DNA from 3 places in the Janthinobacterium sp. 1L-D-8-B-C4 genome. Region 3 is predicted to be linked to each of the others. Evidence: predicted binding sites of a transcription regulator. Region 3 holds the regulator's gene; each other region holds the start of a gene.
The links. The regulator sigma-54, encoded in region 3, starts transcription at its own class of promoters, with help from an activator protein. The targets are predictions, from matches to a motif close to TGGCANGNAANCTGCTTT.

Region 1 (5,927 bases), on a different contig from region 3:
AGATATCGTAATCCCTTTCATTCTCCTGGCCGACCATATGGTTCTGTGCAAACACGCGCTGGGTGAAGACGCCTTCGCCGCCCGTATCGGCAATCTCCCGGGCCGACATGCCGCGCCAGCCGATGCCTTGCACGGGCGTGGCGGAAATCACCTGGTCGTGGGGATTGAAATACAGGGTGACCCGGCCACAGGTGGCGCCATGCAAGCCGTAGGCGGCCCGGTCAAGCGCCGCTTCATAGCCATCCTCGGGCCTGGCTTTTTTGTTGGCCGTGTATTTGTCGACAAACGCTGCATCCTGTTGCATCGCCTGCCGCGTGCGCAGGATATCGAAAAATGCCTTCAAGGTTGCCGTGCGCGCCGCGTATTTTTGCCGGCCCGTATTGCCGTGCTCATCCTTCAAATTGCCGCTGACCCAGTTCTCCGTAAAATTCTTGTCCAGCAGGCTGTATGGCGGATTGCACAGCACATAGCTGTCGGCCACCGCGTCAGCGCCCAAGGTGTCGCCCAGGAAGGCGGCCGCCATCGCCACCATATTGCCCTGGCTATGGCAGACGATGGTAACGGGTACATCTTTCTGGCAGGCGCGGATCGATTGCACCAGCCGCGCCAGGCGCCAGGCGGCGAACACGAAATAGGGACGTGGCGGACAGGCATACACTTGCCGGTCATTGGTCGGGTTCAAATGCTGGATATGCATCCACAAGAACAGTTCTTCCGACAGGCCCTGGCTCCACAGGTCGGGCAGGGCGCTGCAGCCGTTGGCGAACGGCCCGCCGCCCCAGTAGTTCTTTTCGTTCAGGTAGATGCCGTCGCCAAACTCCTGCAGTTCCGCGCTGCTGGCCTTATAGCCCCAGCGGAAACGGATCACGGGCGAATTGGCATCATCTGCGTGCAAGAAGGTGCTGGCGCTGCGCTTTGGATTGAGAAAGCCATCGTCGCTCAATTCGCGCTGGTAGCGCGCCGGTTTCATTTGCCCGCCGGCCGGGCCCGGTATCGCCATGTCTTCGTCGCGGCGTTTCAGGCGCTGGTTCAAGCCTTCGCACAAGCCCGCTTCAGCCTGCTCATACCATTCGCCATCGGAGTTGACGCCGTGCACGAAGATGATAATGCCGGGCCGCTGCAAACGCTGGACTATCCTGAGATCGCTATGGCTGAACAGCGCATGGCCTTCACCTTCACCGAGCAGTATGCAATCGGCATCAAGCTTGTACTCATTCCACATGCGGGCGCTCCGTCGGTGATCAGCGATCAGGAAAATTGCGCCAAGGCAAGCCCGGGCAATCTGCACTCTAGGTGGATATGCCGGGACAGGATTTGCGGGGGATCAAGGAAGGATAGTTACAGCGCGTCCAGCGGTATTTTCAGATAACGCACGCCATTCTCTTCCGGCTCGGGCAGCTTGCCCGCGTTGATATTGACTTGGATCGCAGGCAGTATCAGGGTCGGCATCTCCAGAGTGGCGTCGCGGCCGGTGCGCAGGGCCACGAATTGCGCTTCCGTGACGCCGTCGTGCAGGTGGATATTGCAGGCGCGCTGGGCGGCCACCGTGGTTTCCCAGCGCGCCTCGCGCCCGGCGGGCGGGTAGTCGTGGCACATGAAGAGGCGGGTTGCCGGCGGCAGCGACAGCAGGCGCTGGGCCGAGCGGTACAGCAGGGCGGCCGAACCGCCGGGAAAGTCGCAGCGCGCCGAGCCCACGTCGGGCATGAACAGGGTGTCGCCGACAAACACCGCGTCGCCGATCTGGTAGGCCAGGTCGGCCGGCGTGTGGCCCGGCACGTGCAGCGCGCGCACTTCGAGCGCGCCGATATGAAATACCTGGTCCGGCGCGAACAGCTGGTCGAATTGCGAACCGTCGGCCGTTGCACCGTGCTGGTGATAGATATCGGCAAACGCCTGCTGCACCGCCTGGATGGCGGCGCCGATGGCCACTTCGCCGCCCAGTTGCCGCTGCAAATAAGGCGCGGCCGACAGGTGGTCGGCGTGGGCGTGGGTTTCCAGCAGCCAGCGGCACGTCAACTTGTGTTCGCGCACAAAGGCGATCACCTTGTCGGCCGAGGTAGTCGCCGTGCGGCCCGCTTTCGGATCGTAGTCGAGCACGGAATCGATGATGGCGCAGGCGCCGCCTTCGCCTTCGTACACCACATAGGTGACGGTGGCGGTGGCGGTATCGAAGAAGGCTTGTATATGGGGCATCATCATGTTGGCGTAGAGCGGGCAGGGAAGGCCATTATATCGCCGCACTGGTTCAAAAAATATCTCGGATCATGATTTGATATGTAAAAAACGCATATCGACAGCGGCCAGCCGGTGCAAGGTGTGTGCCTCGCCACACGCTTCGTGCTAATCTCGTTGCCACAAGGAGGAAGTCCATGAACGATACCACTGCACGTAGCGAACAGTACCGCGGTTTCACGATCTCCGTGACGCCGCAAAAGGACAATGACGACCTGTGGGACTTCACCTACCACCTGCAGCGCGAAGCCGGCGCCGAAGGCGAAGCCAAGGACATCGAACGCAGCCGCACCCTGGGTGGCTACGCCACGCCCGAGACTGCCCGCGTGGCCGGCCTGGAAGTGGCCAAGACCGAAGTGGACAATCTGCTGCGTCCCTGACCGCCCGATTTGATCCACCGTAAATCGTTTGCCTTGAATGCACGGCGCTTCATGCTACGATTTCTTTTATTGCGCAAGGAGGCACCCCCATGAACAGCAGTTCCAAGATTCACTACAAAGGCTGGGAAATCGTTCCCCTGGCCGTGCCGACCAGCGATGGCAAATGGTCGGCCAGTTGCGATATCGAACGCGCCACGCCGGAAGGCCTGGAAGTGTTCGAAGGCTCGACCATGCAATTCGTGCGTGACGATGAAGACGGCGCGATTGCCGCCGCCTGCGAAGAAGCGGTGCGCCAGATCGACAATATTATCGCCAATCCGCTGGTGCGCCTCGCCTGAGGCCAGCCACGCATCGCTTTGCCGCGCAGCTGGCGTCCACCAGCTGCCTTTCACCATGTTGCATCCGTGTTTCATAAAATGTTTCATTTTGAGAATTTGAAACAAATATGAAACAGGTCGTCGTTCCTCAGTAGCACTTCCTGTTTCATTCATCCGCTCGCCATACCCCACAAGACGCCGCGATACGGTCGTTTCCCCTCTGGTGTGGGCCATCTGCAACGCTAAAACGGTCGCCTGGCACGGCATTTGCAATACCCATGTTCATAGCAGGTCCATGAAACATTCGAACCCATAAGGTGAACACATGAGTCTTTACTCCGCAGGTGCCGCATTCCGCAAGGCCGTCCAGGAAGAATCCCCGTTGCAAGTGGTCGGCGCCATCAATGCCAACCACGCCTTGCTGGCCAAACGCGCCGGCTTCAAGGCCATCTACCTGTCCGGTGGCGGCGTCGCGGCCGGCTCGCTGGGCCTGCCCGACCTGGGCATTTCCAACCTCGACGACGTACTGACCGATATCCGCCGCATTACCGACGTGTGCGACCTGCCGCTGCTGGTTGACGCCGATACCGGCTTCGGTTCGTCCGCCTTCAATGTGGCGCGCACGGTCAAGTCGATGATCAAGGCCGGCGCTGGCGCGCTGCATATTGAAGACCAGGTCGGCGCCAAGCGTTGTGGCCATCGTCCGGGCAAGGAAATCGTCAGCAAGGAAGAAATGGTCGACCGCATCAAGGCCGCCGTCGATGCGCGCACCGATCCGAACTTTGTCATCATGGCGCGCACCGATGCGCTGGCCGTCGATGGCCTGGAAGCGGCGCTGGAACGCGCGGTCGCCTGCGTCGAAGCGGGCGCCGACATGATCTTCCCGGAAGCGATCACGGACCTGGCGATGTACACCACGTTTGCCAGGGCCGTAAAGGTTCCGGTGCTGGCCAATATCACCGAGTTCGGCGCCACGCCCTTGTTCACGGTCGACGAATTGCGCAGCGCCGAAGTGGGCCTGGTGCTGTACCCGCTGTCCGCTTTCCGCGCCATGAACAAGGCGGCCGAAAACGTCTACACGGCGCTGCGCCGCGACGGCACGCAACAGAACGTATTGGACACCATGCAGACGCGCATGGAACTGTATGAATCGATCAATTACCACGACTTCGAACAAAAGCTGGACGCACTCTTTGCTGCGCAAAAAACCAAATAAATATCATTCCGGAGAAGACAATGACCGCACCACAAGCCACCACCTTCAAGCCTAAAAAATCCGTTGCCCTGTCCGGCGTCACCGCCGGCAATACCGCCCTGTGCTCGGTCGGAAAGACCGGCAACGATCTGCACTACCGCGGCTATGACATCCTGGACGTGGCCGACAGCTGCGAGTTCGAAGAAATCGCCTTCCTGCTGGTGCACGGCAAGCTGCCCACCACGGCCGAACTGAAAGGCTACAAGGCCAAGCTGAAGTCCCTGCGCGGCTTGCCGTCGGCCGTGAAAGCGGCACTGGAAGCGCTGCCGGCCGCCGCCCATCCGATGGACGTGATGCGCACCGGCGTGTCGGTACTGGGCTGCACCCTGCCTGAAAAAGACGACCATAACGCACCGGGCGCGCGCGATATCGCCGACCGCCTGATGGCCTCGTTCGGCTCGATGCTGCTGTACTGGTACCACTACAGCCATAACGGCAAGCGCATCGAAGTGGAAACCGACGACGATTCGATCGGCGGCCATTTCCTGCACCTGCTGCACGGCGAAAAACCGTCGGCGTCGTGGGAAAAAGCCATGCACACCTCCTTGATCCTGTACGCGGAACACGAGTTCAACGCCTCGACCTTCACCAGCCGCGTGATCGCCGGCACGGGCTCGGACATTCACTCGGCCATCACCGGCGCCATCGGCGCGCTGCGCGGCCCGAAACACGGCGGCGCCAATGAAGTGGCGCTCGATATTCAAAAGCGCTACGACACGCCTGACGAAGCCGAAGCGGATATCCGCGAGCGCGTCGCCAACAAGGAAGTGGTGATCGGCTTCGGCCACCCGGTCTACACGATCTCCGACCCGCGCAACGTGGTCATCAAGGAAGTGGCGCGCACCCTGTCGCAGGAAGCCGGTTCGACCAAGATGTTCGATATCGCCGAGCGCCTTGAATCGGTGATGTGGGAGATCAAGAACATGTTCCCTAACCTGGACTGGTTCTCGGCCGTGTCGTACCACATGATGGGCGTGCCGACGGCGATGTTTACGCCGCTGTTCGTTATTTCGCGCACCTCGGGCTGGGCGGCCCATATCATCGAACAGCGCATCGACAACAAGATCATCCGCCCGAGCGCCAATTACGTGGGCCCGGAAGACCTTGAATTCGTGCCGCTCAAGGACCGTACATAATGAGCACCCCCATGAATCACTTGTTCCGCAAACCGTTGCCGGGAACAGTGCTGGACTTTTTCGACACGCGCGCCGCCGTCGACGCGATTCAATCCGGCGCCTACGCCACCTTGCCGTACACCTCGCGCGTGCTGGCCGAAAACCTGGTGCGCCGCTGCGACCCGGAGACGTTGAACGCTTCGCTGCGCCAGTTTATCGAACGCCGCCGCGACCTGGACTTTCCGTGGTTCCCGGCGCGCGTGGTCTGCCACGACATCCTGGGCCAGACCGCGCTGGTCGACCTGGCCGGCCTGCGCGACGCCATCGCCGCCCAGGGCGGCGACCCGGCGCTGGTCAATCCTGTCGTACCCACCCAGCTGGTGGTCGACCATTCGCTGGCGGTCGAATGCGGCGGTTTCGATCCGGACGCCTTTGCCAAGAACCGCGCGATCGAAGACCGCCGCAACGAAGACCGTTTCGACTTCATCGACTGGACCAAGAAAGCGTTTAAAAACGTCGACGTGATCCCGCCCGGTAACGGCATCCTGCACCAGATCAACCTGGAACGCATGTCGCCGGTGATCCAGGTGCAGGACGGCGTAGCTTACCCGGACACCCTGGTCGGCAC
Region 2 (5,927 bases), on a different contig from region 3:
CGCGCAAGCAGGAAATCCGCACTGGCGAACTGGGCATTCGCGGCAAGGTCAATACGGGCGCCGTCAAGCATACGCTGGTGGCGAGCTGGTCCGGTCACTGGAACGAGGCGAAGAACGCCTACGCGATCAGCGATTATTCCGGCTTCCAGACGAATATCTATCGTCCGGTCGATGCCCTCCGTCCCGTGACACTGCCAGCCAATTCGGGTGGCGTGATGAGTGATCCGCGCCTGACGCAAAAAACCATTCTCAGCAGCTACGCGCTGGCCGATACCATGGCCTTCCTTGACGAGCGCCTGCTGCTGACCGTCGGCGTGCGTTACCAGCAGATCAAGGATGCGGCCTATGCCTACGGTACGGCGGCGCAGTATTCCAGCTATGACCAGAGCGCCACCACGCCGGTGGCCGGCATTGTCTTCAAGGCCAGCCAGAACGTCTCGCTGTACGCCAATTACATCGAAGCACTGGTCAAGGGACCGGTTGCGAGTGGCACTTACGGCCCGCAATCGACGCCGGTCACCAATCTGGGCGAAGTGTTTGACCCATACAAATCGAAGCAGAAGGAAATCGGCGTCAAGTACGACGGCGGCAAGCTGGGCATGAGCGCAGCGCTGTTCTCGACCGACAAGCCATCGCTGGTGATCGCCGGCACGCGCGCCGACCTGTCCGGCAAACAACGCAACCAGGGCCTGGAATTGTCGGTCTTCGGCACGCCGATGACCGGCGTGCGCCTGCTCGGCGGCCTGACCTGGCTCGACACGGACCTGCGCAAGACCGACGGCGGCATCAACCAGGGCAACCAGGCCATCGGCGCGCCGAAAACCCAGCTCAGCCTGGGCGGCGAATGGGACGTGCCAGGTGCGCCAGGGCTGAGCCTGAACGCGCGCGCCGTCTACACCTCGACGCAATACGCGGACCTGGCCAATACCAAGCAACTGCCGTCGTGGACCCGCCTGGACCTCGGCGCGCGCTACCTGACACAGGTGGCTGGCCGCGACCTGACCTTGCGTGCGCGCGTGGATAACGTTGCCGACCGCAACTACTGGGCTTCGGCGGTGTCGTCGTTCGGCGCCGGCAGCCTGGTGCTGGCCGCACCGCGCACGGTGGTGGTTTCCGCCACTGTCGCGTTCTGATCGGCAATAATGGGCGCATGACACTGCGCCCATTATTGTTTCTCTCCCTGCTGTTATCGCTGCCCGCTGCCGCCGCGCCACCGGCGGCTTGCCCTTGGGCCGCCTGGAAAAGCGGTTTCCAGGGCAATCCCCGCGCGCAGGCGGCCTGCCTGCTGCGCCCCGTCAGCATGTATGCGCGCATCGGGCCGGCGGGCGCCCTGCCCGCCTTTCTCGAGCGCCATGTCGGCGAAAATATCACCCTCCACCGCAGCGCGCTGCAAGCTTACCTGGCGCAGCAGCAAATAGCTGAAAGCGACCTCGGTGGCGCGCTCGATGCACCGCTGTCGCGCGCGCAAGGCCGGCTGGCCTCGCCCGTGGCGCGCTATTTCGTGATCCACGACACCAGTTATCCGAATTTTTTGAATGACGCGATTCCCGCCGCCATCGATACGCGCGACTGGGATTTCAATGATTTTACCGCGCACAACCCGGCCAGAGGCGCAGGGCCGAAAGGCCATGTGTATGTCAACCGCCTGGGTGCTTCAGTCACGGTGCATGGTTTTGACATCGCCAATTTCGCCAGCAAGCTGGAGAAAGACAAGCCCTCGCTGGCCGGGCTGTTCCTGCACGTGGAACTGGTGCAGCCGCGCAAGTCCGATCCGGCCGGCGGGCGTGGCAATGACGGCGTGGCGCCCGATCCGGGTTTTACGCCGGCCCAGTACGAACGGCTGGCCCTGCTGTACATCACGGCCAGCGTACGCAAGGGCAGCTGGCTGATCCCCGCTTTTCACGCCGTGCTCGATACGGGCTATGTCAACGGCCACGACGATCCACAGAACTTTTCGCTGACCGCCTGGTCAGAATCGATCGCACATTTGATCAATATCATGGAGCAGCAATAAAGTTCGCCAGCACGGCAATAAGGCCGTGCATTTGCAGGATACTGGAAGGCCGCGCATCGGACTGCACCGCTGCGTGCAGCCTGTTTAGCGGAGCCAGCTTGTCACTTGCACACAATCACCTCACCCTTGCGGCGCGTCCGCGCCTGCGCTTGCGCACGCAGCGCATTGTCGACTTGCGCGAAGCCGTGCTGCATGACTGGGAGCATCGCGTCCGCGCCAGCGTGCGCGGCGCGGCGCAGTTGCTGCCGCCGATACTGATCAATACCATGCCGGCATTCTTCGACCATCTGGCCGAGGCGCTGTCACACGAGCATCCGCGCGATACGGCCGCCAGCAACAGCAATATGCCCGCCGTGCATGGCAACGAACGGGCGCGCATGACCAGCTACGGCCCGGAACAGGTGATCCAGGAATACCAGATCTTCCGCGACTGCTTTGCCGAGGCGGCGCTGGCGGCGGGCTTGCCACTGAGGCGGCGCGACTGGCTCATCCTGCATGCCTCGATCGATATCGCCGTGCGCGACTCGATCCGCGAATTCACTGCCATGCACGAAAGCTTCCAGCGTCGCATCGCCGCCGGCCTGTCGCACGACATGCGCAATCCGCTGTCCGTCATCCTGGTCAGCGCACAGCTGCTGCAGCGCCAGGCCCGGCTGGAACCCGAAAAAGTATCCGAGCTGAGCCAGCGTATTGTCAACTACAGCAAGCGGCTCGATACCATGATCGAGGAACTGCTCGATACGCTCAGCTATCACCGGGGCCAGAAATTGCCACTGGCACTGACGCAGTTCGACATGCTGCCGCTGGCCAGTTCGGTCTGCGACCAGGTCAATTTGCAATATCCGGGCAAGTGCCAGATCGCCGGCGATGGCGTCACGGGCTGGTGGTGCGAAAACTCGCTGCGCCGCGTGCTGGAAAACCTGCTGGGCAATGCCGTCAAGTATGGCAACGACGGCGTCGTCGAGGTGCGCGTGGAGCATGAGCATGACCGGGTGCGTGTCAACGTGCACAACAGCGGCCCGGTCATTGCCGAGCAGGAGATGGCCCGCATCTTTGATTACCTGCGGCGCGACAACCATACCACCGCACCGGGCTGGGGCATCGGCCTGCCGTATGTGCAGAACGTCGCCGAAAGCCACGGCGGCAGCGTGGCCGTCGACAGTTTGCCGGCCACCGGCACCAGTTTCATCCTTGACCTGCCCATCGATTGCCGCCCCTACGTCCAGCCGGCCGGCTGAACGCCAGCGCGCCGGCAGCCCCAATTCCGCCCGTCTTGCCATTGCCGGCGCACTAATGCGGTGCAGTGCACACAACGGTGCATTGATAATGATCTTTTTTGTCATATTATCTCTGGCACGCTTCGTGCTGAGGTATTGTTACAACCAGGCTCTAGGGGGAAAACATAATATGGCGAACTTTTTCAATGAAATGACGGCGGATGGATTGGGCACGGAAAGCCAGGTGCGTGACCATTATCGTGAATTCCATCAATGGCTGGAGCAGCAATCGCCAGAGACCATCGCCCGCAAGCGGGCCGAGGCCGACCTGACGTTCCGCCGCGTGGGCATCACCTTTGCCGTGTATGGCGACGATGCCGGCACGGAACGCCTGATTCCGTTCGACACGATTCCCCGGATTATTCCCGCCGATGAATGGGCACAGATGCAAACCGGCCTGGTGCAGCGGGTCAAGGCCCTGAACATGTTCATTCATGATATCTATCACGATCAGAACATCATCAAGGCCGGCATCGTTCCTGCCGAGCAGATCTACAAGAATGCGCAATACCGTCCGGAAATGCAGGGCATCTCGGTCGCCTCTGACATCTATGCCCATATCGCCGGGGTCGATATCGTGCGCGCCGGCCAGGGCGAATTCTATGTGCTGGAAGACAATCTGCGCGTGCCTTCCGGCGTGTCCTACATGCTGGAAGACCGCAAGATGATGATGCGGCTGTTCCCCGAGCTGTTTGCGCGCAACCGCGTGGCACCGGTCGATCACTATCCCGACATGCTGCTCGACAACCTGCGTTCGGTGGCGCCGATGGGCGTCGATGACCCGACCGTGGTGGTAATGACGCCGGGCATGTACAACTCGGCCTATTTCGAGCATGCCTTCCTGGCCCAGCAGATGGGCGTGGAACTGGTTGAAGGCAAGGACCTGTTCGTCAACGACAATTCGGTCTACATGCGCACCACGCGCGGGCCGAAACGGGTCGACGTGATCTACCGCCGCGTCGACGACGATTTCCTCGATCCGCTGGCCTTCCGTTCCGACTCGTCCCTGGGCGTGCCGGGCCTGCTGTCGGTCTACCGTGCCGGCCGCGTAACGCTGGCCAATGCGATCGGCACCGGCGTGGCCGACGACAAGTCGATCTACCCGTTCGTGCCCGACATGATCAAGTTCTACCTGTCGGAAGAACCGATCCTCAATAACGTGCCAACCTACCAGTGCCGCAAATCGGCCGACCTCTCCTACGTGCTGGCCAACCTGCCCAAGCTGGTGGTCAAGGAAGTGCATGGCGCCGGCGGCTACGGCATGCTGGTCGGGCCCGCTTCCACCACCGCGCAGATCGAGGATTTCCGCCAGCGCCTGCTGGCCAACCCCAGCGGCTATATCGCCCAGCCCACCCTGGCCCTGTCGGCCTGCCCTACCTATGTGGAGTCCGGCATTGCGCCGCGCCATATCGATTTGCGCCCCTTCGTGTTGTCGGGCAAGACCATCTCGATGGTGCCGGGCGGCCTGACCCGCGTCGCGCTGGGCGAAGGTTCGCTGGTGGTCAACTCCTCGCAAGGGGGCGGTACCAAGGATACCTGGGTACTGGAAAAATCTTTCGCTGGAGACAAATAATGCTGAGCCGCACCGCCGATCACCTGTTCTGGATGGCCCGCTACACCGAACGCGCCGAAAACACGGCCCGCATGCTCGACGTCAACATGCAGACTTCGATGCTGCCGCAATCGCAGGAAGACGCCGAGCAAGGCTGGCGCGCCACACTCGGTATTTCCGAGCTGCAAAGCGCCTACGATGCCAAGTACGGCCGCTTCCATACGCGCGACGTGCTCGACTTCATGGTGCGCGACCCGAACAACCCGTCCTCGATCATCGCCTGCCTGACGGGCGCGCGTGAAAACGCGCGCGCCGTGCGCGGCACATTGACCACCGAAGTGTGGGAAACCCAGAACGCCACCTGGCTCGACCTGCAGAAACGCCTGAAGAGCAATCTGCTGGAAACCGACCCGAGCGCTTTTTTCGAGTGGGTCAAATACCGCTCGCACCTGTCGCGCGGCGTGACCTTGGGCACCATGCTGAAAGATGAAGCGATTCACTTCATTCGCTTGGGCACCTTCCTGGAGCGGGCCGACAATACGGCGCGCATCCTGGACGTGAAGTTCCATGGCGCCAAGGATGCGTCGAAAGACATCGCACAGCGCGATTTCTATTACTGGGCGGCGCTGCTGCGTTCGGTATCGGGCTTCGAGATCTACCGCAAGGTGTATCGCGATGTGATCACGCCCGACCGCGTGGCGGACCTGCTGATCCTGCGCGGCGACATGCCGCGCTCGCTGCTGGCCTGCATGGATGACGTGGTCGACAATCTGCACCATATCCGCAACGATGTGTCGGCCGATACCGAGCGTTTCGCGGGACGGTTGCATGCCGAACTGAAATTCGGCCATATCGACGACATCCTGAAAGCGGGCCTGCACCATACCCTGACCGAGTTCCTGGAAAATATTTATGAACTGGGCAACCGCGTCAGCCGTGACTTCCTCGTTCCCCTGGCGGCCTGATGATACTGACCATACGCCACGAAACCACGTATCACTACAGCAGGCCGCTGGCGTACACCATCCAGCAGCTGCACCTGACGCCGCGCATCGAACCGCAGCAGCGCGCGCTGTCCTGGCAG
Region 3 (5,927 bases):
ATGGAACAGCACCGCATCAACCAGATGCTGGTGGTCGACCTTGACGGCAAACTGGTCGGCGCCTTGCATATTCATGACCTGACGCAGGCCAAGGTCATCTGATGCCCGCTGTGCTGCCTGTGGGCGGCGGACGTTTTTTTTGAGAGTGAAACACTATGCGTAAGCCAGAAGGCGCCCATCGCTGGCGCATGATTTTTACCGTGCTGGGCGCCGTTGCGGTGGCGTTCGGCAGCTTCTGGCTGCTCGAAGTGATGAACAAGAGCAGCCAGGACGTCAGTGCCGGCAAAAAATTGGACGAGCCCGATTATTTCGTCACCAATTTCAGCCTGGTGCGCATGGACTTGCAGGGCAAGCCCAGCTATATCGTTTCCGGCGCCAAGCTCACGCATTACCCGGCCGATGACTCTTCCGATATCGACCAGCCTTTCGTGCGCAAGATCAGCCCGGGCGTGCCGCCCTTGAACATGACGGCCGAACTGGCGCATATCGACCAGGGCAATACGCGTTTGCAACTGTCGCGCAAGGTCGTGATCGACCGCGTGGCCAGTCCGACAACGCAGAACATGACGCTGAAAACCGAGGCGCTGACGATTTTCCCCGATGAAGAGCGGATGGAGTCGGCCGTGCCGGTCGACCTGCTGTCGGGGCGTTCGCATGTGACCGGCGTGGGCCTGAAGGCCAATAATGCCTCCAGCGTGGTGGAAGTGCCGAGCTCGGTGCGCATCGTGATTCCGCCGCGCAAAGCCGTGCCGGCCAAATAAATAAAAGGACACTATCAAATGAAAAAAATCTTGCTGCTCAGCCTGTTTTCCCTGGCCGTGATGGGCGCTGCCCATGCCGAAAAGGCCGATTCCGAAAAAGAAGCCGTCATCACCGCCCAGCGCGGCCAGGTCGACGACATCAAGCAGACCCGCACCCTGACCGGCGACGTGGTGCTGGTGAAAGGCACGCTGACCATGAAGGCGGGGCGCGCCCTGATCACGGAAGATCCGCAGGGCTACCAGTTCATCACCTTCTGGGGCGAAGCGGGCAAGCTGGCCACTTTCCGCCAGAAGCGCGACGGCGAAGGCGACCTGTGGGTCGAAGGCGAAGCGGAACGGGTGGAATACAACAACAAGACCGAAGTCGTGAAACTGTTTTCCAGGGCCAAGCTGACGCGCCTGCAAGGCACCAAGCCGACCGACGTGGCCAATGGCGCCTTCATTTCGTATGACAGCCGCAATGAATTATTCAATATGGAAAACAGCGACAGCGGCACCAGCGCCCCCGGCGCCGGCAGCGTGCGCATGGTGATCCAGCCGAAGAACAAACCGGCGGCAGACAAAACGCCCGCCGCGCCCGCGCCAGGGAAAAAATAATGAACAAGAATGAACGTTGCGGCAGCACCCTGATCGTGCGGGGACTGCAGAAAACCTATGGCAAGCGGCAGGTCGTGCATGATGTGTCGCTGCAGGTCGAATGCGGCGAAGTGGTGGGCCTGCTGGGTCCGAACGGCGCCGGCAAGACCACCTCGTTCTACATGATCGTCGGCCTGGTGCCATCCGACGGCGGCACCATCGATATCAGCGGCGTCGATATTTCCAGCCTGCCGATCCACCGCCGCGCGCAGATGGGCCTGTCCTACCTGCCGCAGGAAGCGTCGGTGTTTCGCAAGCTGACGGTGGAAGACAATATCCGCGCCGTGCTGGAAATCCAGACCGTCGACGGCCGCCCTTTGAAAAAGGCCGAGATCGAGGAGCGCCTCGACAAATTGCTGGCCGACTTGCAGATTGAAAAGCTGCGCGAAAACCAGGCGCTGTCGCTGTCGGGCGGCGAACGGCGCCGCGTGGAAATCGCGCGCGCGCTGGCCACCGACCCGCGTTTCGTGCTGCTCGACGAGCCGTTCGCCGGCGTCGATCCGATCGCCGTGATCGAAATCCAGCGCATCGTGCGGTTTTTGAAAGAACGCAATATCGGCGTGCTGATCACCGACCACAACGTGCGCGAAACGCTGGGCATCTGCGACCGAGCCTACATCATCAACCAGGGCTCGGTGCTGGCATCAGGCCGGCCCGACGACATCATCGCCAACGAGTCGGTGCGCCGCGTGTATCTGGGCGAACATTTCCGCATGTAAGCCGATGAAACAATCACTGCAGCTGCGCACCTCGCAGCACCTGGCACTGACGCCGCAATTACAGCAATCGATACGCCTGTTGCAATTGTCCACGCTGGAATTGCACCAGGAGCTGGAGCAATTGCTGACCGATAATCCCTTGCTGGAGCGTCTCGACGATCCGCTCGACCGTTCCTTGCGCCTGCTGTCCGATGGTGCCCTGAGTTCGACTGCTGCGCCAGGCGAAGCGCCGCCTGCGCCGCCTGGCCAGGAAGCGCCGGCGCCGGCGGCCGAAGCGGAAACGTTCGATGGTGAAGGCGGCGAGAGCACGGCCGCGCCCGAAGGCGGCGACAGCGACTGGAACGAGGCCAGCCGCGGCAAGGCGCCCGACGATGAGGATTCCCGCCCGCAACTGGAAGCCCATCATTGCACCTTGCGCGAACACCTGATGGAGCAGATGCGCGTGACCGTGCTGGAACTGCGCGACCGCGCGCTGGTCGAACTGATCATCGATGCGCTCGACGACAATGGCTACCTGGAGGAATCGCTTGACGATATCCTGGCGCGCCTGCCCGAGGAACTGGAAGTCGACGCCGACGAACTGCGCACCGCCTTGTCGCTGCTGCAAAGTTTCGATCCGCCCGGCGTGGGTGCGCGCAATGCGTCCGAATGCCTGGCGCTGCAGATCAAACGCCTGCCGCAGGTGGCGCTGGTGACGCGCCGCATGGCCTTGACCATCGTTGAAAAACACCTGGCCTGGTTTGCCCAGCGCGACTTCAACAAGCTGAAAAAAGCCCTCGATTGCGACGATGAAGACTTGCGCGAAGCGCAGACCGTGATTCGCTTGTGCAACCCGCACCCGGGCGCCGTGTTTGCGTCCGACGTGTCCGATTACGTGGTGCCGGACGTGGTGGTCAAGCGGGCCCGCAATGGCTGGCAGGTGTCGCTCAACAATGACGTGATGCCGCGCCTGCGCGTGAACGCCATGTACGCCAACCTGCTCAAGCAAGGCAAGGGCGAGGGCGGCATGGGCGCGCAGTTGCAGGAAGCCAAGTGGCTGATCAAGAACATGCGCCAGCGCTTCGACACCATCCTGCGCGTGGCGCAGGCGATAGTGGAACGGCAAAAGGATTTTTTCTCGCATGGCGCAGTTGCCATGCGGCCACTTGTGCTTCGCGAAATAGCTGATACACTGGGTTTACACGAGAGTACTATCTCGCGGGTAACAACCCAAAAGTACATGCTGACCCCGCATGGAATGTTTGAGTTGAAGTATTTCTTTGGCAGCCACGTCGCCACCGAAGCAGGAGGGGAGGCGTCATCGACGGCGATACGTGCCTTGATCGTGCAATTGACAGGAGCAGAGAACCCTAAAAATCCTTTATCCGACAGTAAGATTGCGGACATGCTGGGGGAACAAGGCATGGTGATTGCGCGACGTACTGTTGCCAAATACCGGGAAGCGTTGAAAATTCCGCCAGTGAGTCTGCGTAAGTCTTTGTAGTTTTTTTCGGTTCCTCTGCGGGCCGGAACGATGGCCACCGCACGAACCCGATCATCTTTAGGAGTGTGTATGAATCTCACCATCAGCGGACATCATCTCGAAGTGACACCAGCCATCCGTGAATACGTACAAACCAAACTGGAGCGCGTGAAACGCCATTTCGATCACGTTATCGATATCGCCGTGATTCTGACCGTCGACAACCTCAAAGAGAAAGAAAAACGCCAGAAGGCCGAAGTGAATCTGCGACTGAGCGGCAAGACCGTCTACGTGGAAAGCCTGGCGCAAGACCTGTATGCCGCGATCGACAGCCTGATCGACAAGCTGGACCGGCAAGTGATGAAGTACAAAACCAAAGTGCAAGGGCACGGTAAAGAGGCGATCAAGCATCTGCCAGACAACACTCCTGAAGAAGCCGCCGCCGTCTAGGCCTGCCGCTCCGGATTGTTGTGATCAACTAAGGGCGCGCTGTGTTTACTTCGCGCCCTTTTTTGCGCCCATTTTTCCGGCTCAGCTACGCTCGCGGTGGCGCAGCACGACCCGTTCGCGGTCGGCAAAATACTGCGCCAGGTGTTCCGCCATATATACCGAACGGTGCTGGCCACCGGTGCAGCCGAGCGCCACCGTCAGATAGCTGCGGTTGTCGGACTTGAACGACGGCAGCCACTTTTCCACGAAATTGCGGATATCGGCAAACAGTTCCAGGGCGCTGGGCTGGGCATCGAGAAAAGCGATCACCGGCGCGTCGCGGCCATCGAGCGGGCGCAGCGCCAGGTCGTAATACGGATTGGGCAGGGCCCGCACGTCAAACACGAAGTCGGCGTCCAGCGGCACGCCCAGCTTGAAGGCGAACGATTCGAAGAACAGGGTCAGCGGCGCGCGTTCGGAGGCGACGATATCCTTGATCCAGGCACGCAGCTTGTTGGCGCTCAGCTCCGAGGTGTCGATCACATGGCCCAGTTGCTGTATCGCCGACAGCCGCTCGCGCTCTTCCGAGATGCATTCGATCAGCGTGCGGCGGCTGGCCGGATTCTCGCCTGGAAGCAATTCATGCGACAAAGGATGACTGCGTCGCGTTTCCGAAAAGCGCGCCACCAGGGAATGCGTGGTGGCGGTCAGAAACAGCACCTTGACGTCATGCCCCTGCGCACGCAGCAGTGCCACATTGTGCGGCAGGCTAGTCAGCGATTCCGCACTGCGTGCATCGACCGCCACGCCGAGCCTGTTGGTGCCTTCGTCGAGCAAGGTTTGCACCAGGCTCGGCAACAAAGCGGGCGGCAGGTTGTCGACACAGTAAAAACCGGTATCCTCCAGCACCTTGAGTGCAACAGATTTGCCGGAGCCGGAAATGCCGGTAAGTAGAATGATGTGCATAGGCGCGATCATACAATAAAGACTGCCTGCGCGTGCCGCGGCAATCGTCTTTACATTTTATTGCAATTGAATATGGAGGCTGCCCGCGGCCTCAGTCGCCACTCATGGCGAGTCGTTGGTGCAGCAGGGAATTCACGAAGCAGCGCTTCGTGCCTGCGTAACGGTTCGCCCTTGCAAGGGTGACCTCCTTGGCAACATTAATCGCCGCTCATGGCGAGTCATTGGTGCAGCAGGGAATTCACGAAGCACCGCTTCGTGCCTGCGTAACGGTTCGCCCTTGCAAGGGCGAACTCCTTGGCAACATTAATCGCCACTCATGGCGAGTCGTTGCCGCTCCATGAATTCCTGCAGCGTATCAATCCCGCGCAGCTGCAAGATGGTATTGCGCACCGCTGCTTCAAGCAGCACGGCGATATTGCGGCCGGCGGCGACGGGGATGACGACCTTGCGCACCGGCAGGCCCAGCACGTCTTCGGTGGGGAACAGGAAGGGCAGGCGCTCGACTTCTTCTTCCAGTGCGTTGCGGCGCACCAGGTGCACGATCAGTTTCAAGCGCATCTTGCGGCGCACGGCCGTTTCGCCAAAGATGGCCTTGATGTCGAGCAGGCCCAGGCCGCGCACTTCGAGCAGGTTCTGCAGCAGCGGCGGGCAGCGCCCTTCGATCATGTTGGGCGCGATGCGCGAAAATTCCACGGCGTCGTCGGCCACCAGGCCGTGGCTGCGCGAAATCAGCTCCAGCCCAAGCTCGCTCTTTCCCAGGCCCGAGTCGCCGGTGATCAACACGCCCACGCCTAGCACGTCCATGAACACGCCGTGCATGATAATGCGCTGCGCCAGCTTTTTCGACAGGTAGACGCGCAGGAAGTCGATCACTTGGGCAGCTGGCAGCGGCGTGGAAAACAAAGGGATATTCTGCTCGTCGCAGATGGCCAGGATGTCGGGCGGCGTTTCCAG

Region 1: prpB (methylisocitrate lyase) is a predicted target of sigma-54. The motif match lies at 3,186-3,203, and genes of this name have one in related genera.
Region 2: AC0Z42_RS20280 (circularly permuted type 2 ATP-grasp protein) is a predicted target of sigma-54. The motif match lies at 3,366-3,383, and genes of this name have one in related genera.

Annotation. Positions count from the first base shown of each region.
Region 1 covers NZ_JBXAVX010000001.1:126,068-131,994, forward strand. The annotation lists gene AC0Z42_RS00605 (T6SS effector phospholipase Tle3 domain-containing protein) at 1-1,222, opposite strand, end outside; gene AC0Z42_RS00610 (MBL fold metallo-hydrolase) at 1,339-2,196, opposite strand; gene AC0Z42_RS00615 (hypothetical protein) at 2,370-2,612, shown strand; gene AC0Z42_RS00620 (hypothetical protein) at 2,702-2,950, shown strand; gene prpB (methylisocitrate lyase) at 3,255-4,145, shown strand; gene prpC (bifunctional 2-methylcitrate synthase/citrate synthase) at 4,166-5,320, shown strand; gene acnD (Fe/S-dependent 2-methylisocitrate dehydratase AcnD) at 5,332-5,927, shown strand, end outside.
Region 2 covers NZ_JBXAVX010000012.1:140,216-146,142, forward strand. The annotation lists gene AC0Z42_RS20265 (TonB-dependent receptor) at 1-1,133, shown strand, start outside; gene AC0Z42_RS20270 (hypothetical protein) at 1,151-2,014, shown strand; gene AC0Z42_RS20275 (sensor histidine kinase) at 2,113-3,252, shown strand; gene AC0Z42_RS20280 (circularly permuted type 2 ATP-grasp protein) at 3,422-4,864, shown strand; gene AC0Z42_RS20285 (alpha-E domain-containing protein) at 4,864-5,808, shown strand; gene AC0Z42_RS20290 (transglutaminase family protein) at 5,808-5,927, shown strand, end outside.
Region 3 covers NZ_JBXAVX010000016.1:82,697-88,623, forward strand. The annotation lists gene AC0Z42_RS23870 (KpsF/GutQ family sugar-phosphate isomerase) at 1-102, shown strand, start outside; gene lptC (LPS export ABC transporter periplasmic protein LptC) at 156-761, shown strand; gene lptA (lipopolysaccharide transport periplasmic protein LptA) at 780-1,358, shown strand; gene lptB (LPS export ABC transporter ATP-binding protein) at 1,358-2,116, shown strand; gene AC0Z42_RS23890 (RNA polymerase factor sigma-54) at 2,121-3,599, shown strand; gene hpf (ribosome hibernation-promoting factor, HPF/YfiA family) at 3,669-4,028, shown strand; gene rapZ (RNase adapter RapZ) at 4,110-4,973, opposite strand; gene hprK (HPr(Ser) kinase/phosphatase) at 5,277-5,927, opposite strand, start outside.